One region of the Arthrobacter sp. JUb115 genome, then DNA from elsewhere that is predicted to be linked to it. Evidence: riboswitches for the same ligand, from Rfam matches in the RefSeq annotation. Region 1 holds a riboswitch; each other region holds the start of a gene.
The links. Region 1 has a riboswitch for thiamine pyrophosphate ahead of thiM (hydroxyethylthiazole kinase). Riboswitches for the same ligand answer to the same signal wherever they lie in the genome.
Positions count from the first base shown of each region.

Region 2: linked by a shared signal. The riboswitch ahead of thiC (phosphomethylpyrimidine synthase ThiC) and the one ahead of thiM (hydroxyethylthiazole kinase) in region 1 are both predicted to bind thiamine pyrophosphate.
Region 3: linked by a shared signal. The riboswitch ahead of EDF61_RS05840 (ECF transporter S component) and the one ahead of thiM (hydroxyethylthiazole kinase) in region 1 are both predicted to bind thiamine pyrophosphate.
Region 4: linked by a shared signal. The riboswitch ahead of thiO (glycine oxidase ThiO) and the one ahead of thiM (hydroxyethylthiazole kinase) in region 1 are both predicted to bind thiamine pyrophosphate.

Region 1 is NZ_SOBS01000004.1:31,131-38,438, reverse strand. It holds gene EDF61_RS07970 (uracil-xanthine permease family protein) at 1-894, opposite strand, end outside; gene thiD (bifunctional hydroxymethylpyrimidine kinase/phosphomethylpyrimidine kinase) at 922-2,346, opposite strand; gene thiE (thiamine phosphate synthase) at 2,343-2,984, opposite strand; gene thiM (hydroxyethylthiazole kinase) at 2,977-3,771, opposite strand; TPP riboswitch at 3,761-3,855, opposite strand; gene EDF61_RS07950 (GntR family transcriptional regulator) at 3,890-4,258, opposite strand; gene EDF61_RS07945 (hypothetical protein) at 4,255-5,784, opposite strand; gene EDF61_RS07935 (aldehyde dehydrogenase family protein) at 5,874-7,307, shown strand.
Region 2 is NZ_SOBS01000003.1:222,831-230,138, reverse strand. It holds gene EDF61_RS06580 (MFS transporter) at 1-94, opposite strand, end outside; gene EDF61_RS06575 (MaoC family dehydratase) at 97-537, opposite strand; gene EDF61_RS06570 (MaoC family dehydratase N-terminal domain-containing protein) at 540-986, opposite strand; gene EDF61_RS06565 (hypothetical protein) at 1,088-1,363, opposite strand; gene EDF61_RS06560 (DUF2797 domain-containing protein) at 1,451-2,392, opposite strand; gene EDF61_RS06555 (GTP pyrophosphokinase) at 2,634-3,410, shown strand; tRNA gene EDF61_RS06550 (tRNA-Met) at 3,493-3,569, opposite strand; tRNA gene EDF61_RS06545 (tRNA-Thr) at 3,617-3,688, opposite strand; tRNA gene EDF61_RS06540 (tRNA-Thr) at 4,223-4,294, shown strand; TPP riboswitch at 4,568-4,675, shown strand; gene thiC (phosphomethylpyrimidine synthase ThiC) at 4,672-6,414, shown strand; gene EDF61_RS06530 (DEAD/DEAH box helicase) at 6,507-7,308, opposite strand, start outside.
Region 3 is NZ_SOBS01000003.1:72,109-79,416, forward strand. It holds gene EDF61_RS05815 (Na+/H+ antiporter subunit D) at 1-1,308, shown strand, start outside; gene EDF61_RS05820 (Na+/H+ antiporter subunit E) at 1,317-1,946, shown strand; gene EDF61_RS05825 (MrpF/PhaF family protein) at 1,948-2,214, shown strand; gene mnhG (monovalent cation/H(+) antiporter subunit G) at 2,214-2,618, shown strand; gene EDF61_RS05835 (DUF4235 domain-containing protein) at 2,675-2,917, opposite strand; TPP riboswitch at 3,002-3,122, shown strand; gene EDF61_RS05840 (ECF transporter S component) at 3,188-3,796, shown strand; gene EDF61_RS05845 (ATP-binding cassette domain-containing protein) at 3,793-6,120, shown strand; gene EDF61_RS05850 (aminodeoxychorismate lyase) at 6,117-6,992, opposite strand; gene cls (cardiolipin synthase) at 7,159-7,308, shown strand, end outside.
Region 4 is NZ_SOBS01000003.1:398,918-406,225, reverse strand. It holds gene typA (translational GTPase TypA) at 1-352, opposite strand, end outside; gene EDF61_RS07485 (GNAT family N-acetyltransferase) at 500-1,042, opposite strand; gene moeB (molybdopterin-synthase adenylyltransferase MoeB) at 1,110-2,255, opposite strand; gene EDF61_RS07475 (thiazole synthase) at 2,252-3,073, opposite strand; gene thiS (sulfur carrier protein ThiS) at 3,076-3,321, opposite strand; gene thiO (glycine oxidase ThiO) at 3,348-4,445, opposite strand; TPP riboswitch at 4,443-4,547, opposite strand; gene EDF61_RS07460 (GNAT family N-acetyltransferase) at 4,558-5,586, shown strand; gene EDF61_RS07455 (mechanosensitive ion channel) at 5,670-6,890, opposite strand; gene EDF61_RS07450 (OsmC family protein) at 7,185-7,308, opposite strand, start outside.

The sequences.
Region 1 (7,308 bases):
CGAAGCGGCCATCACGCCGATGTTCTCGGCATAGGTGGTCGTGGCCGAACCGCCGCCGAAACCGGCGAGCACGCTGGCAGCGCCATCGGCCATCAGCGCACGGCCGTTGAACTTCGACAGGTCGCGATTGGTCATCACGCCCACGGTGCGCACATGGCCGATGTTCTCGGCGATCAGCACGAACACCGCAGGCAGGAACATCAGCGCAGTGTCGAAGTGGAGGGTCGGGGTGTGGAATTCTGGCAGTCCGATCCACTCTGCGGCAGCAACCGCCTTGAAGCTCACCTGCCCCTGGGCCAGCGCAACAAGGTAGCCGCAAAGAAGTCCCATGAGGATCGACAACCGGCCCAGCAGGCCCTTGAACGCAACGGTCGCGACCACGGTAAAGATCACCGTGAGGAAAGTGGTCAGCGGGAACTCGGTCATGGGAACCAGCGTTGCGCTGGCCAAATTCAGGCCGATGAGCGCCACGATGGTGCCCATGACCACCGGCGGCATCAGGGCGTGGATCCAGCCGGTGCCGGTCTTCTGCACGATCAGCCCGACAACGAACAGCAAGGCCCCGGTCATCACGATGCCGCCCAGCGCGCCGGACATGCTGTGCGACTGGGTGGTCGAGAGGACCGGGGCAATCATCGCAAAGGACGAGCCGAGGTAGCTGGGCACCTTGTTCCTGGTCATCAGCAAGAAGATGACGGTGGCCAGGCCGGTGAACAGCAAGGTCGTGGTGACCGGGAAGCCGGTGATGGTTGGCACCAGGATGCTGGCGCCGAACATCGCCAGGATGTGCTGGGCTCCGATGGAAACGGTCTGCGGCCAATGCAGCCGCTCATCCGGGGCAACTACCTCACCTGGGGTGATGGTCCTGCCGTTGCCGTGAATGCTCCAACTCATGATTCCTCTTCCCGGGCCCTGCGGGTTTTAGGCCGTAGAGAAGTCTACTCGGTTCTCGTGCGCCTGCGCGAAGAAAGAGCGCTCATGTTCCGCGGAGCGGATGAAAGCGGCCTCCATGCGGGCCCGCAGCTGCGGATCTGCCTGCTCGAACGCCTGGCGGACCATTTCGATGGCCTGCTCGGTGGCGGAATCGAATTCCTCGGATGCATAGGTTTCCAGCCATTGCCGATAAGGATGCTCGGCATGGTTGGCTGCCGCCAGCCGCTTGCCGATGTCCTGGTACAGCCAGTAGCAAGGCAGGATCGCGGCAATCAGCTCCCCGTAGCTCTCCTGGCTGGCGGCCAGGTGGTTGGTGTAGTTCAGCGTGGTGGCGCTGGGCGTATCAGCGAACTCATCCAGGTAGCTGCCGTGCAGCTGCAGCTCGCCATCGAGGATGCCGTTGGCGCCACGCGACCAGAAACGCTGGGCACCGAGATCCGGCGCCATCGAGCTGGCCAGCGAAAGCACCTTGGCGTAACGCAGCAGATACAGCGCATCCTGGGCGATGTAGTAGTGGAAGTCATCCCGGTCCAAGGTGCCCTCGGATAGCCGGGTGATGAAATCCAGCTGGTCGATTTCCTCGCGGATCGGCTGGATCTTCTGCCACCAGTCGCCCATGGGATCTGCCGTGCCGAAGAAGTCGATGAAGTGGTTGACCGGGCCGTGGCCGCTGCCCACCTGCAATTGGTCGGCCGCTGCGATGGCCTTGGAGAGGTAGGACTTGGACTGCTCCAACGCGGCGATCCAATCTCCAGTGGCAGCGAAGCGGGTAGCCAGAGTGCTGGAAAGGGTGCAGCCGGTGCCGTGGGTGTTCCTGGTGGCATGGCGCGGTCCGTGCAGCTCCAGCTGCACCCCGCCCGCCGACACCAGGGCATCGGGGCAATCCGCCCCGGCCAGGTGCCCGCCCTTGGCCAGCACCAGCGTGCCGTGCTTGGCAGCCAGCCGCTGGGCCTGGCGCAGGGCTTCGTCCCAGGAAGGGGCCACAGGCTCGCGCAGCAAGCTGGCCAGCTCCAGCAGGTTCGGGGTAATCACCGTGGCGCGATCCAGCAGTGAATCAAGGGCCGATTCGTCGTCGAGCAGGCGATCCCCGCTGGTCGCCACCATGACCGGGTCCAGCACGACGGGGGCGTCAACAGTTTCCAGCCAGCTGGTGACTGCGCGGATCACCTCGGCGTTGGCCAGCATCCCGATCTTGATCGCATCGATGCGGATATCTGTACTCACGGCTTCGAGCTGCGCGAGGACGAAATCGCCGCTGATCGCCTGAACTCCGGATACCCCATGGGTGTTTTGCGCAGTCAAAGCGGTGATCACGCACATTCCGTAGCCGCCGTTGGCGGCAATGGCCTTCAGATCCGCTTGGATTCCGGCGCCGCCGGAAGGATCGGAGCCTGCGATGGATAGGATGTTCATTTCGAGGCCTCCCAGGCTGCGACCAGCTGCGCGCTGGCAAGTTGCGGATCTTCGGCGTTGCAGATGGCGCGGACCACGGCCAGGCCTGCGCCGCCGCCGGTGCGGATCGCGGCGGCATCGTCTTGGGTAATTGCGCCGATCGCTACGCAGGGCAGCTTGGCCAAGGCAGCGGCTCGCGCAAAGCCGTCCAGCCCCAGGGGAGCAGGATGGTCTTTTTTCGTCGGAGTGGCGCGGATGGCTCCTACACCGAGGTAGTCGATCACCGAGGCGTCCTTGTTCGCCTGGGCCAATTGCTCATCGCTGGAAGCACTCAAGCCGATGATGCCCTCGCCGATGATCTGGCGAGCCAACTGTACCGGCACATCTTTTTGCCCGATATGGATGCCGTTAACTGCTGCGCCAGCAGCCCGTGACGCGAGGTAGACGTCAATGCGGTCATTGATCAGCAACTGGGCTTTGCCCTCGGTGAGCTTGGCAGCCGCGCAGGCCAGCTCGAAGAATTCCCGGGCGCTTTCATCCTTGGCGCGCAGCTGGATCCACCCGATCCCTCCGGCGACGGCGCCCTCGATAACTTCCAGGGTGCTGCGTGGGGTGCAGCTGGCAGTGTTGGCTACTAGATAAGCGCCGTAATTATGCATGGTTCAATTCCTCGTACTTCAAAGTCTTCAGTTCCCCGGGATCGGCAGCCGACAGCGCATCAAGGAAGGCAACTGCGAAGCTGCCCGGACCGGAGCTGCCAGCCAGGGCCTTTTCCGCGGCCAGGCCATAGAAACCGTGGGCTGCGATGGTGGCCTCAAACGGGTCATCGTGGACCGCAACCATCCCGGCGCAGACCGCGCCCAAGGCGCAGCCGCCACCTGTCATCCGGGTCAAGCCAATTCCGTTGGTATGCACCAAGACGGTACGCGTGGCGTCGATGATGGCGTCAGCCTGGCCGGAAATGGCCACTACGCAGTCGTGTTCCGTGGCCAGTTCGCGTCCCGCCGCCAAGGCGGCAGAAACCTCATCCAAGGCATCGACACCGCGCGAAGCAGATTGCCGGCCGGCCAGGGCCAGGATTTCCGAGGCGTTGCCGCGAATCAGGGTCGGGCGTTGCCGGACAATGCGCCGGGCAAACTCCGTGCGCACCGGAAGCGCTCCCACTGCCACTGGATCCAGGACCCAGGGGGTGCCTGCAGCGCTCGCCGACTGCACAGCTTCTTCCATGGCGGTCAGCTGTTCAGTGCTTGGAGTTCCCAAATTCACCAATACGGCTGAAGCTGCCTGCGCGAATGGGCCGGCCTCTCCGGGCAGATCCGTCATGGCCGGGGAAGCCCCGGATGCCAGCAAGACATTGGCGGTGAAATTGGATACGACGGTATTGGTCAGGCAAAAAACCAAAGGTGATTGTTGCCGGTATTTTTGGGCAACTGCATGCAAAGCCATGCGACATCCCTCCGCTAGCGTGAACTAGATCAGGTTCTACGGGTCTTATCTCAGTCGGTTGATCCGACACCCCGTGTCACTGCCATAGAGCGTACGCACAACCGGTTCCGAGGACAAGTTACTTACGTTCGCGCCGCGCCACCAAGGCCTTGAGCGTGGCCGCATCCACCTTCTGCGCGGCCGCCAACGCCCAGAGGTGATCCACGGCGGCCAGGAGATCTTCACTGGTATCCACCGGCTGCGGCCGCTCGTTGACCACTGTGCCGGCACGGCGCCGGGAGGTGATCAGCTCTTCGGCTTCCAGCTCCTTGTAGGCGCGCGCCACTGTACCGGCAGCGACGCCGAGGTCCGTGGCCAGCGCACGCACAGTAGGCAGCTTGCTCCCCGAGGGCAGATCTCCCAAGGAGATCAGTGAAGCAATCTGCGAGCGGATCTGCTCATAGGGCGGGGTAGCTGCTTGGAGGTCAACACTGATCTGCGTGCTCATGAAGTAGCTGCCGGCCGATGTTCCCGCACGAAGGCGCTACCGGGGCGCTCTAGGAAAATGACTGCTGGGACAACGAAGATGAGCAATGCAAAGAGTCCCAGCCCGGCCGGGAATCCGTAGCCAATGAGCAGCATGGCTACCACTGCACTGGTGTTAACACGCATTGAACGCAGTTCCAGGACCTTGCGGTACCAGATTTCTTCGGCCGACGAGACAGCCCAGGGAATAATTGCCCGGCGGGAGAACCAGACGAATCCAAGATGGGTTGCCAGCAACAGCAGGATCAATCCTGCAACCATTGTCTTGCCTGGAGGCACGAAGCCCCACAAATAGTCCAGCGGCGGATCGAGCAGAAAATAGGTGCTGGTGGCAAACAGCAAGCCAGCGGCGATGTAGGACCACAAGGGCAGGGGCGCGTGGTACTTGGGTGCTGCAGACGCCTGCCGGGCCACCGTGCTGACGTAGCTGAGATAAAGCGCATTGAGAACGGCATAGCTCAAAGCCGCACCGGCAAAGATCATTAAGATCCACGTAGTTCGCTCATTGGTAGGCATCTGGAGCTCGTCATCCAGTGGCAAGAATGACCAGCCGATTGCAACGCTGAGCAAGGTGAGTGCTGCAGTTACGTATTGCAAGGTGAATAGTTGATCACGCAAACGCGAGAAGGCGGTCCGTTCCCTGGTGGTGGATTGAGCTGAGAATGTAGAGCGCGGTCCCCAGAAGAGCAACGTGAGGGCGACCGCAAGGGCGCCATAGCTAACGAACTCGTACTGTCCATCCGGCGAATTAGCCTGCGAGTAATTGACCACCGACACGGTGAAGGCCAGCAAGACGATGCCGATATTGCGCATCAAGCGGTTGAGCCAGACCGTGCGCAACGCTTGGTTGTCTTCGGCCGAGATGCCGGCCAAGGCAGGTCTTTTCAGGATAACTACGGTAATCACAGCCGCGGCCACGATGATCCCTGCCAGGGCCACGATGAATACCGGGAGCATCTGTGTGCCCGGCAACCGCCCATCATACGGACCCTCCGACGTGTATGAATAGATGCCGTCAAAATCAAAGGTCGTGAATTCCGAGGCCGGAACGCCAACGAGCCCTTCGACTTTGGACGCCGGCCACAGGGAGCCGACCGCGATCAGCAGCAAAAGCCCAACGAAAGCCCCTAGGGCCTTGGGAAATGGAGTTGTCAGGCTGCGGGCCTCTAATGAAGCGGTGCGCACTGGCTGGAGTTCCTTGGGCCAAGTGAACAAGCCGATGAGGTAAACCAGAAGAACCCAGATCCCCGGAGTGAGTGCTTCAGCGAGAGCCGAACCTGAATTGGGCTCGGTCATTGAAACGCGCCAGGTCTCGGACAAATCCCATGAGGTTGAAGCAAAGAATGCGATCAATGCGCACCAGAACGAGTGGGATCGGGCCCGGTCGATAGCTGGTGTTCCACGCCTGTGCGCCACCGAACGCAACCAAACGCAGATGATTGCGGCAACGAAAGCGATGGATATGGCGCTCGCCGAGAACTGGTTCATGGAAATCAATGTATCAACTATTTGATACATATTGAATCCTCCGGCGAATTAAACGATGAAAAATAGTCCCAGTGACGTACGCTCAAATCATGGGTCTGTTTACTTCCACTCCGTTGCCCGAACCGGTCGGTGATTCCGCACCTCCGGTGGACGAGCATCCATCGCGCATAGCAACAGTTCTGAGCCATTTGCGGCGTTCTGCGGACACGCGGATCACGCATCCGCGACGCTTCCGCCTGCAGCAGCTCAAGGCCCTGGAGAAGATGCTCGAAGAGCATCTGGAAGACTTCGTCCAGGCCCTGGCCGAGGACTTGGGCAAGAGTGCCACCGAAGCCAAATTCTCCGAAATCGACGTGGTGCGGGCAGAAATAGATTTCGCCCAGCGCCACCTCGTTGAATGGATGGATTCCACCAGCGTCAAGGTACCGCTGGCTTTGCAACCAGCCATTGCCAAGGTTGAGCCGCGCCCGCTGGGGGTCGTGCTGATTATCGGCGCCTGGAACTACCCGGTTCAGCTGGTGCTCGCACCGCTGGTCGCGGCCATTGCTGCCGGCAACGCGGCGGTGATCAAGCCATCGGAACTGGCTCCTGCGACCTCAGGCGCCTTGGCCAAGTTCCTCCCGGTCTACCTCGACGAACGTGTCTACGCGGTAGTTGAAGGCGGGGTGGATACCTCCACGGAGTTGCTCGGCGCCCGCTGGGATCATATTTTCTACACCGGCGGTGAACGCGTGGCCAAGATCGTGGCTGCAGCGGCTGCGAAGCATCTGACACCAACCACCTTGGAACTGGGCGGAAAGTCGCCGGCCGTGGTGGAAAACGATTCGTTGGCTTCCGCAAAGCGCTTGGCCTACGCCAAATTCATGAATGCCGGCCAGACCTGCGTGGCCCCGGATTACGTATTGAGCGTGGGCGACTCGTCTGAGCTCATCAAGCGCCTGGGCCAGGCCATCACCAGCTTCTACGGCAAGGAGCCGCTGACCCATCCGGACTTTGGCCGCATCGTCAGCCGCAAGCACTTTGACCGGCTGTTGTCGATGTTCGAGCAGGGCGAGGTGGTTTTCGGCGGCGAATACGACGAGGATACCTTGCGCATCGCTCCGAGCATCATGCGCAATGTGGACCTCGAGGGAAGTTTGATGACCGAAGAGATTTTCGGTCCTATCCTGCCGGTGGTCGAGGTGGAAACCTTCGAGGAAGCCCTCGAATTCATTGCCCGGCGGCCATCACCGCTGGCCGCTTACCTGATGAGCGAAAGTCCGCGCCTGCAGTCGATTTTCTCTGATCGGGTGCGAGCCGGCTCCATAGTGCACAATGCTCCGTTGGCCCAGATGATCGTTCCAACCCTGCCTTTTGGTGGCGTCGGACCGAGTGGAATGGGGGCTTACCACGGCAAACATGGATTCGAACGGCTTTCGCAGATGCGCTCAGAACTCAACAAAACGACCGTAGTTGACACCTTGAGCGCAATATATCCTCCGTATTCATGGGCTAAGCGAAAGATTATTGATCGCTTACTGTAGC
Region 2 (7,308 bases), on a different contig from region 1:
GGGCCGAGATCAGCAGGCCGCTGGCCAGGTAGGCGGCCATCAGCGCGTTGCGCCACTGGGTTACAGGCCTCTGCGCTTCACCGGGAAGTTGCATGCCTAGAGCTGCACCACGGCTTGGCACTTGAGCAGTACCTTGCTGTCATGGGCCGAGACTGCCAAATCGATGCGGGCGGTGCGGGCTTCGGAGTCCAAGGCGCCGACCTTGCCCTCCACCGAAATGGTGGTACCTTCGTGATTCGCCGGGTTGGTTCCTTCGGGATCTTCGACGACTACCGGCTTGGTGAAGCGGGTCTGGTAGTCGATGATGGCTCCCGGGTTGCCGACCCACTGGGAGACCAGGTCGATGACCGATCCCATGGTGAACATGCCGTGGGCGATCACCGATGGCAGTTCCACTTCCTTGGCGAAGCGCTCATTCCAGTGAATCGGGTTGAAGTCGCCCGAGGCACCTGCATAGCGGACGAGGTCCGCGCGGTTGACCTGCACCGTGTGCGAGCCAATGACCTGGCCCTTTTCGAGGCTTTCGAATTCAATCATGCTTAGTCCTCAGCTCGTACCAGTAGCGATGAAACGGTGGTTGCGATCTTCTCGCCAGCCACGGTGGTTATTTCCGCGCGGGTGGTGATCATGGCACCGGCACCCATTTCACGGACCTGGTCCACGTAGAGCTCGGCAAGCAGTTCATCGCCGGCAACGATCGGACGGTGATGGGTGAAGCGCTGGTCGGCGTGCACCACGCGGGAGAAGTCGATGCCGCTGGCAGGGTCGGCAATCAGCTGCGCGTCAGCGCGCTGGGCGATGATGATCGCGAAGGTCGGAGGGGCAACGACATCGCTATAGCCCAGCTCGCGAGCGGCCTGCACATCGTAGTGCGCCTGGTTGGCGGCCTTGGTGGCCTTGGCGAATTCGCGGATCTTTTCGCGGCCTACCTGGTAGGACTCGCCGGCAGGGTAGATGCGCCCTACCAGGTCGGGGTTGATGCCCATGGATTCTCCTGAACGTTGTTGGAAGTGGCCAGGCGAGGCTGCTGCCGGATACGGGACCCGGGCGCAGCCAAGCGGTCACACGGTGGAATTCTTGCGGAGCCCTAGTCCTGCCCGTCGGCCGGGCGCTTCTTGGCTCGTGGGGCCGCCAGGCCATTGGCAATGCGCCACTGGCGCGCATCCTTGGCGCGGACAACCAGGCTGGCGATGTGGCAGAGCATGCCGATGACCATGATGCCGATTGCTGTGTAGACCGTTGGCAGCGATGGAATGTTGGCGCCGATGATGGCCAAGATGATGCCTGCGCCCATGATGCCCATGGCAGCGAAGACGAGCTTCTTATAGCGTGATGAGGCCGATTCCCAAGGAGTGTTGGTCATGGTTCAAGTCTAGTTCAGCTCCGGCTGTGTCCGCTCATTGAGGCCGGGGCATTTCCCCGTGACTCCCCCGACAACGCTGGGCCTGATTCAGAACAGGGCGGATTGCTCTTCCCTGAAATCTCCGAAGTTCTCCACGATGGCGACCTCGCGGGTCTTCAACTCGGCGGCATCCAGCAGGCGCACGGTGGTGCCTTCGCCGCTGTCTGCGAGGATGCTTTGCCCCAGCACGCCGCGGATGCGCAGATTCACGGTGTTCCCGCCCAGTGCCGTATTCCAGGCATGCAGCGCATGGGTATCCCAGGCGTCAACGACCGGGCGGGCGAAGGCCGGTTGTTTCCATAGCTCGTCGCGCAGCTGCACGCCGTAGGTCTCCAGACCCCGCTGGGCGCCAAGGAAGGCCCGGGTCCGGCTTGCCGCTTCGGAGTTGATCTGGTCCAGCTGGGCGTAGTCCAGTTCCCAGCTGGCCAGTCCCTTGATCTTGGACTTCTGCCGGACTTGCTGGCTCAGGCCCACGTGTTCAGTGACCAGGTCTTCGAGCACTCGAATAGCGGCGCCATCAGCGGCGCGGGCAACATAGCGGGCAATGACCGCTCCCTGCTGCGCCAAGCGAGTCCATTTGCTCTGGGTCGAGGTGGTACCGACCTTGGTCGCCCCATGGGCGAAGCTTGCGACATACAAGAAGTGCGGCTGCTCCAGGTACTTGCGCATGCCCTCCGGGGCTTCGCCGGTCTTGTGGAAATGATGCATGAACTTTGAATGATCCAGCCGGCGGCAGCGTTCGCACTGGGTTCCGGTACGCAGCGCTTTGTTCTTCGGGCAAGGCAAGGTGTTGCGAGAGCCATCGCTGTTCATCGTGATGTAGCCCAGGCAGAATTTCAGTTCGCCGATGCGCAGGCTTAGCGAACGGTTGGCTTCCAGGTATTCGGTGCTCCATTTTTCCGCTTGCCGAAGCCGGAGCATGGGGGCGTATTCATGCTCTGAGAAGCTGATGCCGTGGCAGAGCTGCCGGTGGTCGCTGGCGAATTCCATCGATGCCTTCCTCGAAGTTACCTCTTCAACGATAGTTCACCGGACATGGCCAGCTCCTGCAAGGCAGGTTGGCCGGCGCCTGCAGCCCGAAAGTTTGCTGGACGAATTCCCGATTCGTTCTGGCCTAATTCCTAGGAGAAGCCCTTAGGCTGGAACTGCACCGGAACCGTACCGCGGGCCGGACCATAATCTGCTGAGGTGATCCAGGATTTCTGTCCCATTTGATGACAAGACTCGTGCAGTGGCCATCGCAGCTGCCGAGACCGCCCCTTCGCCGGCCGAGCTGCAGCGATTGACGCAGGCTTTCCGCCATGATTTCCAGCGTTTCATGATGGAATACCAGTTTGCGGTGGACGAGGTGCTGACCAAGGTCTCGATCTTGCGTGAAGAGTTCTTGTATTTGCACAATTACAACCCAATTGAGCACGTCACTTCCCGGGTGAAAACTCCGGAGAGCATCATGCGCAAGGTCTCCCGCCGGAACATCTCCCCGTCCCTGCCTGCCATTCGCGAGAACATCAGCGACATTGCCGGCGTGCGCATTACCTGCAGTTTCGTCAAGGACATCTACAAGGTCCTGAACACGTTAACCTCGCAGAATGACCTGAAGGTCCTCCAAATCAAGGACTACATCAAGAACCCGAAGCCCAACGGCTATAAAAGTGTCCATGCGATCGTGCAGATCCCGGTCTACTTGTCCGATGGCCCGGTCGATGTCGTGGTGGAGCTGCAGATCCGTACCATTGCCCAGGATTTCTGGGCAAGCCTGGAACATAAGATCTTCTACAAGTACGAGGGCGAAGTTCCAGAACATCTAGTGCAAGAGCTTGCCGACGCGGCGGCCATGGCGACGAAACTCGACATGCAGATGCAGCGCTTGCATACCGAAGTCCACGGCCATGATGCCAATCAGGCACCGAGCCAAGAGGCGGATTTCGATACGACAGCGATCCAGGGGCTGCTGTCGCTGGCTCAGCAAGCCAAGGACGGGAACCAGGAGAAGGACTTGGATCACTAGCCGTTCATGGCCTCGAACGACAATGCTGCTTCGGGGCCGGAAACCAAAAAAGATCCTCGGCCGAAGCCGAGGATCTTTGATTTGGTAGCGGCGCCGGGACTCGATCCCGGGACCTCACGATTATGAGTCGTGCGCTCTAACCAGCTGAGCTACGCCGCCACAAGTGAGAAGCAATCCAGTAGAAGCCAAGAAAGCTTCTCACTCAGAGCCCCCTGCCGGAATCGATCCGGCGACCTCGTTCTTACCAAGAACGCGCTCTACCACTGAGCTAAGGGGGCAACGAGTAAATACTCTACACGGATTTCCCGGCAAAGAAAAATCGGCGGATCGCCCCGGAAAAGACCCGGAGAACTCTGCAAAACCACTAGTCAATGGCTATTTATCCCCTTACTCGCTACCCCCGGGGACGAAGGGTGGGACAAAAAGTGCCCTGGTGACGATGCTCACGGGAGTGCTCCTCGTGGTCAATCGCGGATTTGCCCGGGTGCGCAGGATAGAATCCCGCGGATCATCCCCGGTGGCCAAGCATCGAATTACCCCGCTTGGAACTTCGGAACGCTGACACCTTTTCCCACTCCAGAACCCCTGACCGAGCGGCACTTGGGCAACACCCGATCCACCTAGGCGCCCAGGCGCGGCTCCGGTGCCCGGCAGCTGGATCCCGGGCCGTGAACCGGGGTGCTGGAAACCGCCAGGAAGGCAACAGCTCCTTGCCGCCCATTCCGGTCTTGAGTAGGAATATTGTGACCTCAGCAACAAATTCCCGACGGATTTTGCAAACCTCAAAAACCTGTGTAAAGTATTTACCTGTTGCCCCCTTAGCTCAGTGGTAGAGCGCGTTCTTGGTAAGAACGAGGTCGCCGGATCGATTCCGGCAGGGGGCTCGAAATAAGAGAGGCAATCTGGTTCCAGATTGCCTCTCTTTTCGTTTATCCCGCAGATGCCGTGTAGCCACTGCGAGCATGGCCCAAGGCGCACCCCAAGCTGCAGCACCGGCTATCGGCCGCGTCTTGCGCCCCGGATTCCAGGTGCCCCCGGCAAGAGTCTCCGGCCAATGAAAAGCATCCTGGCCCGCCACAGCCGGCCCTTCCCACTTCCTTGATGTCAGGCCCTGACCACTGGGTTTGCGTTTTCTCCTCGCAAGCGTGCTAAGTTGTTCGCGACCACACGGGTGCCCTGGCAAGGGCTGAGATCGGGCTATCGCCGTCCGCGACCGTTGAACCTGTCCGGGTAATGCCGGCGAAGGAAGTGAGTTTCCCCAGTGGAACAAATTGAACAGCACCCTGCCCACACCCTTGCCTACCGTGAATCTGCGGGAATTTCTGTTCCCGTCACGCAGATCCAATTGGCAGACTCCCCCAATGGACAGCCCAACGAGCCGCTGGCGGTATATCGCACCAGCGGACCGGGAAGCGAGCCCACCCAAGGCCTGCAACCCTTCCGCGAGCGGTGGATCCTGGAACGCGGGGACGTGGAAACCTATGCAGGCCGCGAACGCAACCTGCACGACGACGGACGCTCAGCGGTCCGCCGCGGCACGGCCAGCGCGGAATGGGCCGGACGCTCAGCCCCGCCACTGCGGGCCGTTGGCGGAGCCCGCGTGACGCAGATGCACTATGCGCGTGCCGGGATCATCACCCCGGAAATGTGCTATGTGGCCCTGCGCGAGGAATGCGATGTCGAGCTGGTGCGCAGCGAGCTCGCGGCCGGGCGAGCCATCATCCCGGCGAACATCAACCACCCGGAATCCGAGCCGATGATCATCGGCAAGGCGTTCCTGGTCAAGATCAATGCGAATATCGGCAACTCGGCGGTGACCAGCTCCATCGCAGAAGAAGTCTCCAAGCTCCAGTGGGCGGCCAAATGGGGCGCGGACACGGTAATGGACCTGTCCACCGGAGATGACATCCACACCACCCGCGAGTGGATCATCCGCAACTCCCCGGTCCCCATCGGCACCGTGCCGATCTACCAGGCGTTGGAGAAGGTCAACGGCGAAGCCAACGAACTGACCTGGGAGATCTTCCGCGACACCGTCATTGAGCAGTGCGAGCAGGGCGTGGACTACATGACCATCCACGCCGGGGTGCTGCTGCGCTACATCCCGCTGACTGCCAACCGGGTCACCGGCATGGTCTCGCGTGGCGGGTCCATCATGGCCGGCTGGTGCTTGGCGCACCACCAGGAGAATTTCCTCTACACCCACTTCGATCAGTTGTGCGAGATCTTCGCGCAGTACGACGTGGCCTTCTCGCTGGGCGACGGGCTGCGCCCGGGCTCCATCGCAGATGCGAACGACGCCGCCCAGTTCGCCGAGCTGGACACCCTGGCCGAGCTGACCAAGCGCGCCTGGAAGTACGATGTGCAGGTGATGGTCGAAGGCCCGGGGCATATCCCGTTCCATCTGGTGCGCGAAAATGTGGAACGCCAGCAGCAGCTGTGCGACGGGGCGCCGTTCTATACCCTGGGCCCGCTGGTCACCGACATCGCCCCGGGCTACGACCACATCACCAGCGCCATTGGCGCCACGGAGATCGCCCGGTACGGGACCGCGATGCTCTGCTACGTCACTCCCAAGGAGCATCTGGGACTGCCCAACCGGGATGATGTGAAGACCGGGGTGATCACCTACAAGATCGCTGCGCACGCCGCCGATCTGGCCAAGGGCCACCCGGGCGCCACAGCGCGGGATGATGCGCTGAGCAAGGCGCGCTTCGAATTCCGCTGGAATGACCAGTTCGCGTTGTCCCTTGACCCGGTCACCGCACAGGAATTCCATGATGAGACCTTGCCGGCCGAGCCGGCCAAGACCGCCCACTTCTGCTCCATGTGCGGGCCGAAGTTCTGCTCCATGCGCATCTCCCAGGATATCCGCGACGAGTACGGCTCGGCCGAGGCGCAAGCCGCCCTGGCCGGGATGGCGCAGAAAAGCAGGCAGTTCCTGGAAAGCGGCGGCACGGTCTATCTCGGGGACGGGATCCCGGTGGGAACTCCTGCTCCGTAAATAGCCTGCGGCGCACGAAAAACGCCCTTGGGGCAAGCTTTCGGCTTGCCCCAAGGGCGTTATTCAATGCTGTTCAGCTGCGTGCGACAGGCTTAGTAGTCGCGACGTCCACCGCTGCGGCCCGAGTCGCTGAAGCGATCCTTGCCGCCGCGTCCGCCGCCGCCGAAACCGCCACGTCCGCCGCCGCGTCCGCCACCGAAACCGCCACGGCCGCCACTGCGTCCGCCGCCGAAGCCACCACCACGGCCGCCACGGAAGCCACCGCGGTCGCCTTCGTCGTCACGGCGCGGGCTGCGGCCATTGTCGAGCTCGAGCTCGATGGCTTCGCCGCCGATGCGGGTCTTGGACAGTGCACGCCACTGGTCCTTGCTCAGCTCTGCTGGCAACTCGACCAGGGTGTGGTCCGAACGGATCTCGATGCCGCCGATTTCCGAAGAATCGAAGCCGCCCTCGTTGGCCAGTGCGCCAACGATCGAGCCCGGCTGCACGCGGTTGCGTCGGCCTACGGCCAGACGGTACATGGCGTTGCCTTCGGCAGCGGTCTTGCGGGCACGTGGACCGCGATCGCCACGGTCACCGCGTTCGCTACGCTCGCCGCGCTCTGGGCGATCCATGCGTGCCTTCTTCGAAGGGGACATGACTGGTTCGGTCATCAGCAGCGGGCGGCCGCCCTGGGCCATCAGAGCCAGTGCAGCTGCAATTTCCAGCTGGTCCAGGTCTTCGTGCTCGGAAGCGAACTTCTCCACGATTTCGCGGAAGGTGGTCAGGTCCTGACCGCTGATGGTCTTGTCGATGCGATCGGTGAACTTCTGGATACGACGGTCGTTGACCGAATCCAGCGAAGGCAGCTGCATCTGGGTCACCGGCTGGCGGGTAGCCTTCTCGATGGCACGC
Region 3 (7,308 bases), on a different contig from region 1:
ACCAGCCAGGGCCTGGCCGACGGGGACGAGCCCGGACCGGTGTCGATATTCCACCCGGCGTACCTGATCCTGCTGGCCGGAGTGTCCAACGCCTTCCTGGCCGCTGACCTTTTCAACTTGTACGTCGGATTCGAAATCCTGCTCACCGCCAGCTACGTGCTGCTGACCTTGGGCGGTACCGCCGAGCGCATCCGCGCCGGTACCACCTATGTGGTGGTTTCCGTGGTTTCCTCGGTGATCTTCCTGATGGCCATCGCGATGACCTATGCGGCCACCGGCACGGTGAACATGGCTGACCTTGCGGTGAAGCTGCCCGAGCTGGGCCAGGGCCCGCAGCTGATCTTGCATGTGCTGCTGCTGATCGCTTTCGGCATCAAGGCCGCGGTCTTCCCGCTGTCCCTGTGGCTGCCGGACTCCTACCCGACCGCACCGGCCCCGGTGACCGCCGTGTTCGCCGGGTTGCTGACCAAGGTGGGCGTCTACGCGATCGTCCGCACCGAAACCCTGCTCTTCCCGGGCGGCTCGGTCAACGCCGGACTGCTGGTGGTGGCCGCGCTGACCATGGTCATCGGTATCCTCGGTGCGCTGGCGCAGACGGACTTCAAGCGCATGCTTTCCTTCACGCTCACCAGCCACATCGGCTACCTGATCTTCGGCGTGGCCGTGGGCGGGCCGCTGGCCATCGCCGCGACCATCTACTACGTGGGCCACCACATCATCGTGCAGACTTCGCTGTTCATGGTGGCGGGACTGATCGAACGCCGTGCCGGTAGCTCGAATGTCACCCGGCTCGGCTCGCTGGCCAAGCTCTCCCCGGCATTGGCCCTGCTCTTCTTCATCCCGGCCATCAATCTGGGCGGCATCCCGCCGTTCTCCGGATTCCTGGGCAAATTCGGGCTATTGCATGCGGCCGCGCAGGATGCCGATCCGCTGACCTGGGTCGTGATCGGCGCCGGATTGCTGACCAGCCTGCTGACCTTGATGGCGATCATCCGCGTGTGGGCCCGTGTGTTCTGGCGCCGTGCCGCTGATGCCGAGGTGCCCAACCAGGACCTGGTGGCCGAAGCGACGCAGGTCGCCGACGAGACGTTGGCCGGCGGCGCGCAGAACCCCCGCTTGGGGTTGAAACTGGCCAAGCAGCTGGAAGCCGACTCCTTGCCGTGGGGCATGCGCTACGCCACCGGTTCGCTGGTGCTTGCGGGCATCGCCCTGACCGTCTTTGCCGGGCCGATCTTCGAATTCTGCCAGCGGGTGGCTGCGGAACTGATCGCCCGCGAACCGTATATCAGCTCGATCTTGCCATTCTGATTGGAGGGATGATGCCGAACAAGAACTTTGAACCGCGTGACCAGCGCATTGACGATGCGCTGGATACCTCCGGTGTGCGCCACCGCGCGACACTCAAGCAGGAATGGCCGCTGCTTCTGCTGCTGCTCTTTGTCTGGGGTGCTCTCTGGCAGGACTTCTCCCTGGGGAACATGGTCTTCGGCGTGATCATCGCGCTGCTGATCGTGAACCTGTTCCCGCTGCCGCCGGTGGTCCTTTCGGGCCGGATCAATGCCTGGTACTGCCTGAAGCTGTTCATCTGGTTCCTCGGACAGGTCTTCGCCGCCAGCGTCCATGTGGCCTGGCTGGCGCTGGTCCGCGGGAAGCGCACCCGCAGCGCGGTCATTGCGGTCCCGCTGCGCACCGACTCGGACCTGATCGTGATGACCGTGGGACACGTGCTCACGCTGATCCCGGGCTCCTTCGTGATCGACGTGGACCGCAGCTCGTCGACGCTGTACCTGCACTACATCGACATCGAGTCGCCTGCGGACGTGGAGAAGGCGCGTGCCGGCATCCGGGACATCGAACGCCGGCTGATCATGGCTATTGGCAGCCGAGACGAGTACGAAGCGATCAAGAGCGAATGCGGACCGAACTTTGATGCGAGGAAGGGGTAACATGCTGGATATCGTCATTTGGATCTGCGGCATCATGCTCGGGCTCGGTGCTGTCGCCTGCCTGGTCCGTGTTGCCAAGGGGCCGTCAATCCTTGACCGGGTGCTGGCCCTGGACGTGATGCTGCTGATCATCTCCGCCGCGCTGTGCCTGGAAATGGTGCTGCACAAGCACACCGACTACTTGCTGTTCGTCGTGGCCGCCTGCATGCTCGGGTTCATCGGTTCGGTGACCGTCTCGCGCTTCGTTTCGGATCAGAGGAACGCCTAATGGAAATCTTCCTCGATGTCCTCGTTGCCGTCCTGCTGATCCTTGGCTGCCTGATGTCATTGATCGCAGGTATCGGCTTGCTGACCTTCCCGGACATGCTCACCCGCATGCATGCAGCGACCAAACCGCAGGTACTCGGCTTCCTGCTGATTTTCGCTGGACTGGCCATTTACCTGCGCAGCTGGGCGGTGGTCCCGGTACTCGTGCTGGCCTGGGGAATGCAGCTATTGACCGCACCGGTTTCGGCCCACATGATTGGCCGTTCCGGCTACCGGACCAAGCACGCTGCCAAGGAAACCCTGTTCTCCGATGAGCTGAGCCACGTGGTCAACAAGGTCAACGGAACACCGCCGACCGGAACCACCCCGGTTTCCAAGACCGGATCGCCAGACGAACAAGATTGAGAAAAAGCGGGAGCCGCCCCTCTGGGCGGCTCCCGCTTTTGGCTCAACGCCGAAGCTTACTTGGTGAACTTGGCAACAACCTTGTTGGCGCTGCGGTCAGCCACCGTCTGCAGGATTGCTGCGACCAGGGCCGAAACGACTGCGAAGCCTAAGGCACGGCGGAAAGAAGCTTCCGCTGCTTCCTCAGTGCCCTTGCGTGGTGCTTTGCTGCCGGTTGCCTTCAACCAAAGGAAATCAACCAGCTTGCCGCCGAGCATGCCAGCGCCAACGGTGATACCGGTAGTGGCAAGTTTCTGCACTTTATCCATTTTTTCCTCGCGATCAAGCTCTTGACATATCGTTCCTCTGCCCAGCATACCTGCGGTATGGTGGGGGAGCAGTAATTATTCCGACAGGGGAGCGTCAGACTTTTAAAAAGTCGCAAGACGCTGAGAGTGCGATAGATCGCAGACCCTCGAACCTGCCCCGGCTAGTACCGGCGAAGGAAGTCGAGCATCTCGGATGCGGATAGGCGCGGCAGTATGCCCTCATTCCGTCCATCTCCCCTCCTTTCCACAGGAGGACCAGCAATGAACGAAACAGTTTCGAAGCAGCGGACCGGCTGGCGTGTAGTTGATATCGTCGTCGCCTCGGTGATCGCCGTCGCTTCAGGGGTCATTTTCTGGGCGTGGAGTGCCGGCTATGGCCTGTTCTCGCTCGCCTTTGCAGCTTTCCCGCCAGCCACCGCGTTGCTCACCGGCATGTGGCTCTTCCCGGCGGTGCTCGGCGCACTGATCATCCGCAAGCCAGGCGCCGCAATCTACTGCGAGCTGCTGGCCGCTGTAGTTGAAGCGCTGCTCGGCTCGCACTACGGCTTGACCGTACTGATCTCCGGCCTGGTCCAGGGCCTGGGTGCAGAGCTGGTCTTCGCAGCATTCCGCTACCGCAAGTGGAACCTGGGCGTGGCGCTGCTGGCAGGCTTGTTCGCCGGCTTGTTCGCCGGCATTTCCGAGGCCTACATCCTGGCCTACTATGTTGAGTACACCGCCGGAATGAAGATCTTCCACGTGATCGCCACCGGCATTTCCGGCGTAGTCGTCGCAGGGCTTCTGTCCTGGTTGGCCACGCGCGGACTGGCGAAGACCGGCGCTCTGAGCGCCCTGCCGAGCCGGCGTGCGCACCTGGAAAGCGCAAAATGAGTTCCTTTGCCAATTCCGGCGCAGCCTCGCTGACCCAGCGCGGTGCCGCCATCACCGCAACGGGGTTCGGCTGGCAGCACTCCGAGAGGCAGAATCCTGCCATCTCGGGACTGGACCTTGTGATCCACGCCGGTGAGAAGGTGCTGCTGGTCGGTCCATCGGGCGCCGGCAAGTCAACCTTGCTGCACGCGATGGCCGGGTTGCTGGAAGCGGATGAGGACGATCAGGTCGCTGGCCGGCTGCTCATAGATGGCAGCGATGCCTTCATCCGGAGCCACCCGGTGGGCTTGATGCAGCAAGACCCGGAAACCCAGGTAGTGCAAAGCAGGGTCGCCGATGATGTGGCCTTTGGCGCGGAGAACCTCGGAATGGATCCCGAACTGATCCGCCAGCGGATCCCCGAAGTGCTGGACGCTGTGGGTCTGGGTGCGCTGTCCTTCGAGCACCGCACCCAGCAACTTTCCGGCGGACAGAAACAGCGGTTGGCCTTGGCCGGCATTCTGGCCATGGAACCCAGCGTCATGCTGCTCGATGAACCGACTGCCAATGTGGACCCGCAGAGCATTGAGCTCTTGCGCGATGCGGTGCTGAACGCCGCCCGGCTTTCCGGTGCCACGCTGGTCGTCGTGGAACACCGGATTGAAGCCTGGGCGCAGCATGTGGACCGGGTTATCGTGCTGCAGCCCGGTGGGGGAGTCGCGCACGATCTGGACCCGCAGCAGCTGTACACCGATGAAACGGTGCGCGAGGAGCTGGCTGCTGCCGGGCTGTGGATTCCAGGCTACTTCCCGCAGGTGGCTCGGGCAACGAACGGTGCCGGTGCCATTCTGCTGGAAGCGCAGCAGCTGGTATCCGCCCGCACCGCCACGGCACCGCGCACCCAAGCGGTGGACGTGAATGTGCAAGCGGGCACCGCGACGGTGATTCGCGGTGAGAATGGCGCTGGAAAGTCGACGCTGGCCTTGACCTTGGGCGGATTGCTCGTCCCGGCCGACGGCGGGTTGGCGGCCACCGCGCAACTGGCCGACGGTCTGGGCAACTCCCCGTTTGCCTGGAAGGCCGGTGCATTGATTGGGCGGATCGGTTCGGTGTTCCAGGAACCCGAACACCAATTCGTGACCCAGAGCGTTCGGGAAGAGCTGGCTTTCGCTCCCAGCCGCGCGCAGGCCAGCAGCGCCGATGCGCCGAAATACGAGCCGGCCCAGGTCCAAGCGCGCGTGGACGCGTTGCTGGAACGCTTGGGCCTGGCGCATTTGGCAGACGCGAACCCGTTCACTCTCTCCGGGGGCGAGAAGCGGCGCTTGTCCGTGGCCACTGTTCTGGCCGCATCCCCCCAGGTGCTGATCCTCGACGAACCGACCTTCGGGCAGGATGCGAATACGTGGAGGGAACTGGCCGGGCTGCTGGTTGAGGAATTGCAGCAGGGCACCGCGATCATTGCTGTGACCCACGACGATCACTTTGCCTCGGTGCTCAAAGCAAGGGACCTGGTGCTCACTGCCGGCACCCCGGAAGCTGGTACCCCGCGACAGGGGCCGGTGCTTGATGCGCCGGTAGGGCATAGCTGGTTGGCGAAGATCAATCCGCTGGCCAAGCTCGGTGCGGTGGCTGCGGCAACACTGCCGTTGATCACCACCTTGGATTGGGTTTCGGCGCTGGTCGTGATCGTGGCGACCGTGGTGTTCTTCCCCCTGGCAGGGCTGAGTCCGCTGAAATTCCTCAAGCGCGCGTGGCCACTGCTGATTGCCGGAATCCTTGCGGCGTGGGGCATCGCCTTGGTGGGCCAGGATAGCGGCATGGTCTACGCCCAATTCGGCGCCTTCAGCATCACCGAGGGATCGGTGGCCGGGGGCATTGCCACCGGACTGCGCGCTTTCGCGCTGGCCATCCCGTGCATCTTGCTGCTGGCCACCACGAATCCAAGCGATTTGGGCGGGGCGCTGTCTCAGCAGCTGAAGGTACCCCACCGGTTTGTGCTCGGGGCCTTGGCCGGCATGCGATTGCTCGGGTTGATGGTGGAAGAATTCACCACGCTCACGCTGGCCCGGCGCGCTCGCGGTGTCGGGAACTTCGGCACCGTGGGCCAACGCATCAAGGCAACCCTCGGCCAGGTGCTGGCCTTGCTGGTGCAAGCGATTCGCCGCGCCGGACGGTTGGCCACCACGATGGAGGCCAAGGGGTTTGGCACGGCCAAGCGCACATGGATTCGCACGGCCACCTTCACCTGGCGTGATGGCATGGTGCTGGCCACGGGGATCCTGTTTGGCACGGCCGCAATGGCTGCGGCCGTGCTGGCAGGGACCTACAACTTGGTGTGGTCCTAGCGGATTGCTTCGCTCAGGGCGCTGAGCTCTTCATGGAGCTCAGCGTCCAGGCGCAACGGCTTGGCATCGATGGTGCGCACCGGGGTCAGCAGGCGGATGGAGGAAACCAGCCACACGCCATCGGCCTGGTACAGGTCTTCCGGGCGCAACGGGCCGTAGCCCAGCTCCCAGCCATCCTGGGCCGCGGCGTCGAAAATGGCGCTTTGCGTGGTGCCTGGCAGGATGCCGGTTTCAAGCATCGGGGTCAGCAGCCGCTTGGTCTCGCCATCGCGCTGGGCTACCAGCACGGTCGAGGTCGGAGCTTCCAGGATGATCCCGTCGGCGGAGGTGAAAATGACATCATGGGCGCCGTGCTTGTGCGCGTAGCGCAGGGCGGCCATGTTGATCGAATAGGAAAGGGTCTTGGCGCCCATCATGAGCCATGGCGCACGTTCGGCCAGCTTCGAGTCGTAGCCGCGATCCAGCATCAGGACATCCACACCGGTTTCACGCTGTTCCCTGCCCAAAGCCGGGGCAGGGGTCACGGTGACCCAGCAAATGGCAGGATCATTGTCGTGCTCGCCGCGCGCGGCGACCAGCTTGACCACCGCTTCTTCAGCGCCGCCGGTGGCATCGAAATCGGCCACAGCGGTATCTACCGCGGCAAACCAGCTGCGCGCATCGGGAATGGCCAAGTCGGCAACTTCAGCCGAGGTCGCCAAGCGTGCCAGGTGCGCTTCGAATTTGCGTACGGCCTGGTTGGTGTAGAGCATCGATTCAAAGATGCCATCACCTCGCGTCACTCCCTGTGCTGTGACCAGAAGTTGCGGTGCAGTGATGTCTGCAAGACGACCAGCCGGATAGGCCGGATCCAAGAATACAAGTGAGCTCATAAAGACAGATTATCGAACCCCAGCGTCTTCTGCGCGATTTCTGCAGGCGGAGATTCAGACAAGTCCGGCAATGTTCGATAAGCTAAGCGAAGGATTTTGGCCTGTACATCGCAGATCAGAGGCCGATAATGCCGAATTCGCGGGGTGTAGCCAAGGGGGTGCCCGAGTGTGGCCAAGTAATGAAGTCTTCTTGCAGATTGGCGGCGTTCTCTGGAGCGTGCTGGTCGCAATAGAGCTAGCGGTTCGCTACTTCATGATCGGCATCGTTCCGGGCAACCGGCGCCCCACCACCGCCATGGCATGGCTATTGGCTATC
Region 4 (7,308 bases), on a different contig from region 1:
GGCCCTCGGATGCGTCAACGAGCAGAACCACGCCGTCAACCATGGACAGGCCGCGTTCCACCTCGCCACCGAAGTCGGCGTGGCCTGGGGTGTCAATGACGTTGATGGTCATCTTCTTGCCCTCGGCTGCTGGGCCGTTGTAGAACACGGTGGTGTTCTTAGCAAGAATGGTGATGCCCTTCTCGCGTTCCAGCTCACCTGAGTCCATCACGCGATCTTCGGTTTCACCATGGCTGTCGAATGCGCCAGTCTGCTGGAGCATGGCGTTGACGAGGGTGGTCTTGCCGTGGTCAACGTGCGCAACGATGGCTACATTGCGAAGTTCATCGCGAGTAATGGTGTTTGCTGACATGCGTGAAGGCTCACTTCCGCTCGAAAATTTGGGTCTGTGGAGTCGGGGCCAAAGTCGACCCAACAATCCAGTTTACGCGCTCGAGACTCATAGTCTGTTGATCTGTGTCAGAACATACAGGAATTTCATGTATCTGTCGCAAAGAATTCAGCGGATTAACCGCGTTGGCATCCAAAAACGCAGCTTGCTAGGCCCAAAGTTGACTTCAATTTCCGGGAGTTCAGCGTCAAGCAAGCCGCCGCATTTTTCTATGGTGGATTTTGAACCGATGTTATCGGAATCACAGGTAACCAGCGCATGTTCAATTCCTGATTCGCGAAGTTCCTGCAACCCGAATTTGCACAGTTCCTGTGCCGCACCACGGCGACGATACTCGGGAACTACACCATAGCCGATATGTCCGCCGACCTGAAACAGGCTCTCGTTGATTTCATATCTGACGGAAACCCGGCCAACCAGGTCCCCCTCGTCAAAGGCGGCGAACAGCGCCGAGCGAACCCAGCCTTCTGGAATGTGCTCGCCTCGGCGCCCGGCCTTCATCCGGTAGATATAGTCCTCCCAGTCCTCGGCTGCAGACCAAGTCGGCAAGAACTCGAAGTCTTCGCAAAGCATCAAGTGGTGGGCATCGATTGCCTGCTGTTCGTCCTGGCTTTCCAATTCACGGATCTCCAGCGTCTTTCCCAACGTCATAGCGCCAGTATGCCAGAGCGCCTCCACCTCCCACCGGTGAATTGCGCGCCAAAGATGCGCCTGAGCCCTAGTAGGCCACCTGCTGGCCCCGCACTTGCCTGGCCCATTCCACGGTTCCGCCGCTAAGGCTGTAGACCGCAATGCCTGCATCCCGACCGGACATGGTGATCCGCGCCGCCTGCTGCGAACGGGCACCGGTTTTGCACACGAATACGACCGCCGAAGCGCCGTGCGCGAGCTTTCCCAGTCCCCGTTCTTTGAGCTGCGCGAGCGGAAGGTGCTGGCTGTGCGGGATCGCTATGATGTCGCGTTCCCAGGATTCGCGCACATCCACCAGCAATACCGGTTCAACCGCTTCCAGCTCCGCTAGCTGCTGAACCGTGAGCTCCGGGACATGCCCTTCGGCAGCGCAGGAAACCGGCTGGTACTCCCCCAGCCCGGTCACCGGCTCACGTTGCGGATCCCTGGCGAATTCGAGGGTCCGCACACTGGCTTCCAGCGCATCATAGAGCCAGAGCTTGCCGCTCAGTGTGGTCCCGATTCCGGTAATGAGCTTCAGGGCTTCGGCGCACATCACCGAACCGATAACGCCGCACAGTGCGCCGAAGACTCCTCCTTCGGCGCAGCTGGGCACGGAGTCCGCGTCGGGGATTTCAGGAAAAAGATCACGCAGCATCGGGCCGGTGCGCGGATCGAAGACGGACACCTGCCCGGAGAACTGGACGAGGGTTCCCCACACCAGCGGGGTGCCGGTGATTTCCGCGGCATCATTGGACAGGTACCGCGTGGCAAAGTTGTCGCTGCCGTCGATGACCAAGTCGTATTCACTGAAAAGCGCCACGGCGTTGGATTCATCCAGCTTTTCATCCACGGTGATGATCTGGACGTTCCGGTTCTGCTCGTGGGCCATCCGCCGCACCGAATCCACTTTCAGGCGCCCTGCATCCTGTTGCCGGTGCATGGTTTGTCGTTGCAGATTGGACAGCTCGACGGTGTCATCGTCGATGACCCCGAGGGTGCCGATTCCCGCAGCGACCAGGTAGCTGGCAATGGGACTGCCCAGGCCCCCGGCTCCGATAACCAGCACCTTGGCGTTGGCGATGCGGCGTTGCCCTTCTTCTCCCACCCCGGGCAGGGACAAGTGCCGGGAGTAGCGCGCCAGCTCTTCCGGTTCCAGCTCCGCGCCGGGTGCTACCAGGGCTTCCCGGCTCACGAGAAGTCACCGACCAGGGTTTGCATCATGCCTTCGTCCGGCGAGGAGGCCAGTGCGGTATCGCGGCGCGGGATCCGGCCAGCGAGCCGCGCGGCGCGCCCGGCACGCACAGCATCCTTCATGGCCCTGGCCATGAGCGGCGCGTTGTGCGCCCGGGTCACCGCGCTGGCCAGCAGCACCGCGTCGCAACCGAGCTCCATGGCCAGGGCCGCATCCGAGGCGGTGCCCACCCCGGCGTCAAGGATCACCGGTACCTGCGCGCGCGAGACGATGGTGGAAATATTGTGCGGATTCAGGATCCCCAGGCCCGAGCCGATCGGTGCTCCGGCCGGCATGATTGCCGCAACCCCGGCGTCCTGCAGGCGCTGGGCAAGTGCCGGATCATCATTGGTGTAGGCGAAAACCTGGAACCCGTCGGCCACTAGTTGCTCGGTGGCCGCATGCAGTTCCAGCGGGTCCGGCAGCAGCGTGTGCTCATCGGCAATGACTTCGAGCTTGATCCAATTGGTTTCCAGAGCTTCACGGGCCAGGTGCGCGGTGAGGATCGCATCGCGGGCGGTGAAGCATCCAGCGGTGTTGGGCAGCGCAATCACGTTGTTGCGCTGCAGCAGTTCATACACGTTGCCTGCGCCGGCCGCCGAAAAGTGGCGGATGGCCACGGTGGTCAGCTCCGTTCCGGAGGCCTGCAGGGCGCTTTCCAGGGTGGTCAGCGAACTCGCTCCCCCGGTGCCGAGGATCAGGCGCGAGGACAAGGAGCGTCCGGCGATCTGGAATGGGTCGCTGTGGATGTCCAGCTCGGTGATGTTGCGCGTTTCCATGCCTAGCCTCCCTGGGCCGCGGTAACGAGTTCAATGCTGTGCCCTTCGGCCAGCAGGTAGCTATTCCAGGCGCTGCGTGGAACGACAGCGCCATTGACGGCGGCGGCAACTCCGAGCTTGCTGCCGTCAGCGGCCACCGAGTTGGCGTCCAGTTCCTTGCCGATTTGCGTGCTGATGAATTCGCGAAGGGTGGTTCCTTCGTCCAGGTTCAGTTGCCGTGAATTGAAATTGATGCCGATGCTTGTCATGGTTGCTGCTCCGTTCGGTGAGCGGTCTAGGTTGCGTTGGCAAAGCGGTGGGGATCCACAGCCTGGTGCAAGGGGTGGGATTGGTGGCCGTGGGCGAGATCCGCAGTGAGCGTTGCGCCCAGCGGAGCCAGCAGCACGCCGTGCCGGGAGTACCCGGTGCAGAGCAGCAGCCCTGGATCAAGGCGTCCCAGCAGCGGCCGGTCATCTGGCGTGGCGGGACGTGCCCGGGCCGTTGCCTCGTTCAGCGTGCAGTCGCTGATGCCGGGGACAAGCTTTCTCGCGTTGTCCAGCAGCAGGTGCATCGCGCCAATGTTCACCGCTTGTTGCCGGTCTTCACGGACGCTGGCGCCAAGGACGAGGCTACCGTCCCTTCTCGGCACCAGATACACCTGTTTCCGGTGCACGATGCCGCGGATGGTGCGGGTGATGAGCGGCGGGCCTGCTGGTCCTTGGATCCGGAGGATGTCCCCGTAGACCGGGCGCAGCGGAAGTTCGTTCAAGCCATCGAGGGTGCCAAGACCGGTGGCCACGATGGTCTGCTCCGCTTCGAGGATTCGGCCCGATGCGGTCCGCACAGCGGTGGTCCGCTTCCCGTCGGTCACCAGTGCCTGCGCCCGTTCCTCGACCAGGTGCGGACGCAGATGCTCCAACAGGATCTTGACGATGGATCGAGGGTCGACCTGGTGGTCATCTTGGCACAGGACCGCGCCAGCAATATTGGCGGCCAAGGCTGGTTCGAGCTTGCGGGCTTGGCTGGGCAGCAGCTTTTGCGCTGACAGGCCGAGGGATATCTGCAGTTCGGCCAGCTCGTGCAGGGCTTCGCGGTCCGCAGGCTCTGCGGCGACAACGAGCGTGGAGTTCTGCAAGTAGTCCGGGCGTTGCCCGGTGGCCGATGCGATGCGCTCGATGAACTGCGGATAGGCGGCATTCGAGGCGGCAAGCAGCTGGTGCAACGGGCCATTGCCCCAGACCGTTTCAGCTGCCGGGGCCAGCATTCCTGCTGCCGCGTAGCTTGCACCTTGGCCGGGTGCCGGATCGATGAGGGTGACGGTGTGTGCGCGTGATTCCAGCTCGAACGCGACGGCCAGGCCGATTATCCCGGCGCCAACAATGTTGACATGCACAAGGGCACGCTTCCTTCCTACGGCGGCATGACCCGCATCAGGTGTAGCGGTCGGCTCGGTGCCCTCTCAGCCTGGTCGATTCAGGCTCCCGCGGATTACAGCGATTATAAGCATGATGCAGCTCATAAAGTCGAACTTCATTGAACGCAGTTCCGTCATCTTCTGTGATGTACTTGCTGACATGGCATTCCATGACTTCCCTATCGTGCTTCCCCAAGGTTCTGCGCTATCCAGCACCATCATCTCGTTGGAGCAAGAACTCTTGGAATCCAGCCAACGCCATAGCCAGGAGCAATTGCAGCGGCGCTTGCATCCTCGGTTCGCCGAGGTGGGAGCCAGCGGGCGAGTCTATGATCGCGAGGCCATCATTGCCCAGCTGGCCCGGGAGCCGGCACGGGATGCCGGGGCGTTGAAAGTCGAAAGCCCGGTGGCTCTCCAGCTTTCAGACCAGCTGGTGCTGCTGCGCTGGAAGCTGCTCGCCGGTTCCCCCAGCGAACGCAGTTCACTGTGGATCCATGAGCAGGGCCGCTGGCAGCTGCTCTTCCACAAGGGCACGGCCGCCGCTCATCCGCAGCCATCTGCAGGACCGAAGGAAACCGTGCATGCCGACGGTGAATTCACGGTGCGCCGGCTGCGCCTTTCGGATGCCGAAGCGGTCTTCGAGGCATTCTCCTCGAACCCCGACATGTTGCGCCAAGGCGACGCCGATTCCCCGCAAAAGGCTGAGTCGTATGTGCGCGCACTGCTGGAGGCCGGGGAACGCCAGCAGGCGATGGCCGTCGCATATCGGGATCGGCTGGTGGGACTGGTGTGCGGTACGGTCGACCCGGCCAATCGGAACGCGTGGATTTGGTATTGGATGAACCAGAATTACCGGGGCCGATCGCTGGCCACCCGCGCCGTGGCAACCTTGGTGGATTACCTGTTCGACGAGCTGGGACTGTACCGCTTGGAGCTGGGCTTGCGGGCAAATAATCCCGGGTCGAAGCATGTGGCAGAAAGCAACGGCTTCCTGCACGAAGGTGTCGAGCGGGGCAAATTCCTGGTTGCCGGAGAACGCATCGATGTGCACACCTACGCGCGGTTGCGTACCGATGGCGGCTCTGCGGTCATGCCCTTGCCGTGGGGCACGCAGCAGTAGCTTGGCGGGCATCAAAAAAGTCGCGGAATCCGGTTTTGGATTCCGCGACTTCTTATCTGTCCCTCAGGTTTTGTGATGCGTGGTTAGATGCCTGGGTTCGATGCCGGTGGCGTCGAGTCCGGGCCATTGGTGGCCTGTTGGGCCTCCATCTTTTTCAGCGTGCGGGCCGCAGCATCACGACCGCCGAGGCCAAAGGCCAGAGCCGCTGCCAATGCTGCGCCAATGACGATTGCGCCGAAGGCCATGTTGATGATCGAATCGGCGATACCCATGTACTTCAGGCCCATCGCCACGAACAGCGCAATTGCCGTGTAGCGGATGATCTTCGAAGCAGTAGTGTCACCCAAGAAGCGGCCAATCACATTGGCGATGACGAAACCTGCGGCGATAATTGCTGCGCCGAAGAGGATCTTGCCGCCCAAGGCCAGGATCTCATTGAGGATATTGGTGATCGCTGGGAAGTTCAGCATCTGGGCCGCCATCACACCGAAGAACAGCACGATAGCAATCTTGACGATGCCAGCGATGATTCCCGAAGCGCTCTTGCCCTCGGGAACTACGCCCCACTGGGCAACAACAGTGTCGGTACCCACGCCGTGGAGGGTGGATTCAAGTAGCTGCCCGACGAACTTGGCAATCAGGATACCCACGGCCAAGAGCGCCAAGGCCATGATGACCTGCGGGATTGCGGTGAAGACCAGCTGCAGCATCTGCTGGGCAGGTACCGAAATTGCCGCGATGCCCAGAACCTGCAGGGCTGATATTGCGACGACTAGCAGGATCAAGGCGAAGACGATGTTGGCAATGATGTCAACGATCTTCGCTTGGGATTCGCGAGACTGAACTTCATCTACTGGTTCGTTGCCTGGGGTGACCTTGCGGACCAGTCCGCTAAAATCGACAGTTCCCAAACCGGTCCTCAGCAGCTGGCGAACGATATTCGCGATGACGTAGCCAATGAAGAAGATGAAGCCCGCACCGATGAGGTTGGGGATGAAGGCCATGACGCCGCCGAGCATGCCCTGCACCGGCGATAGCACTTCGGATAGAGCGAAGACCTGCAGGATTGCCACGAGGCCGAAGAGCCAGACAATCAACCCCGCGACCTTGCCCAGGGATTGGCCTATTTGTTCTCCGTCATTGCCCTGCTTTTGCAGGAACTTCACCCTGTTCACCAGTTTGGCGGCAGCCCAACGAATTATGCGTGCAACTAGCCACGTAATGATGAGGATGATTAGCGCGATGCCAACCTTTTGTAGCATCGACGCCCAGTCGATATTGCCTAAAACGTTCTCAGACTGCATTGCTGCTCCTTCAACGTAGGGACAGTCCGACCCTACGATGAAGGTTCTCCGCTGACTAGGGCAAAGACCCATGCTCCCAGCTTGAATCATTGGACTTTCACAGCTCGAATTGCGAAAAGCTGACTATATCCCGATGTATTCAACGAATTCCGAACAATAAGACCTTGCCGACAACTGATCCACGCAATGTTAGAAAGTTCGCGGTTGCGTCCAAACCCGTGAATTGCCATGGAAGCTATTGCGGATTCAGCCATTGACCTTTATTCATCCGGGAATTGCCGGAAGTCCCGCTACCTAGTTGATGACTTCGCTCCGCACGGAAGCGCCCAGTTCAACGGTGCGGGAGACGGTGCAGTATTTGTCATGCGAAAGCTTGACGATGCGCTCCACCATGCTGGCTGCCTTGCGGCCTTCCTCG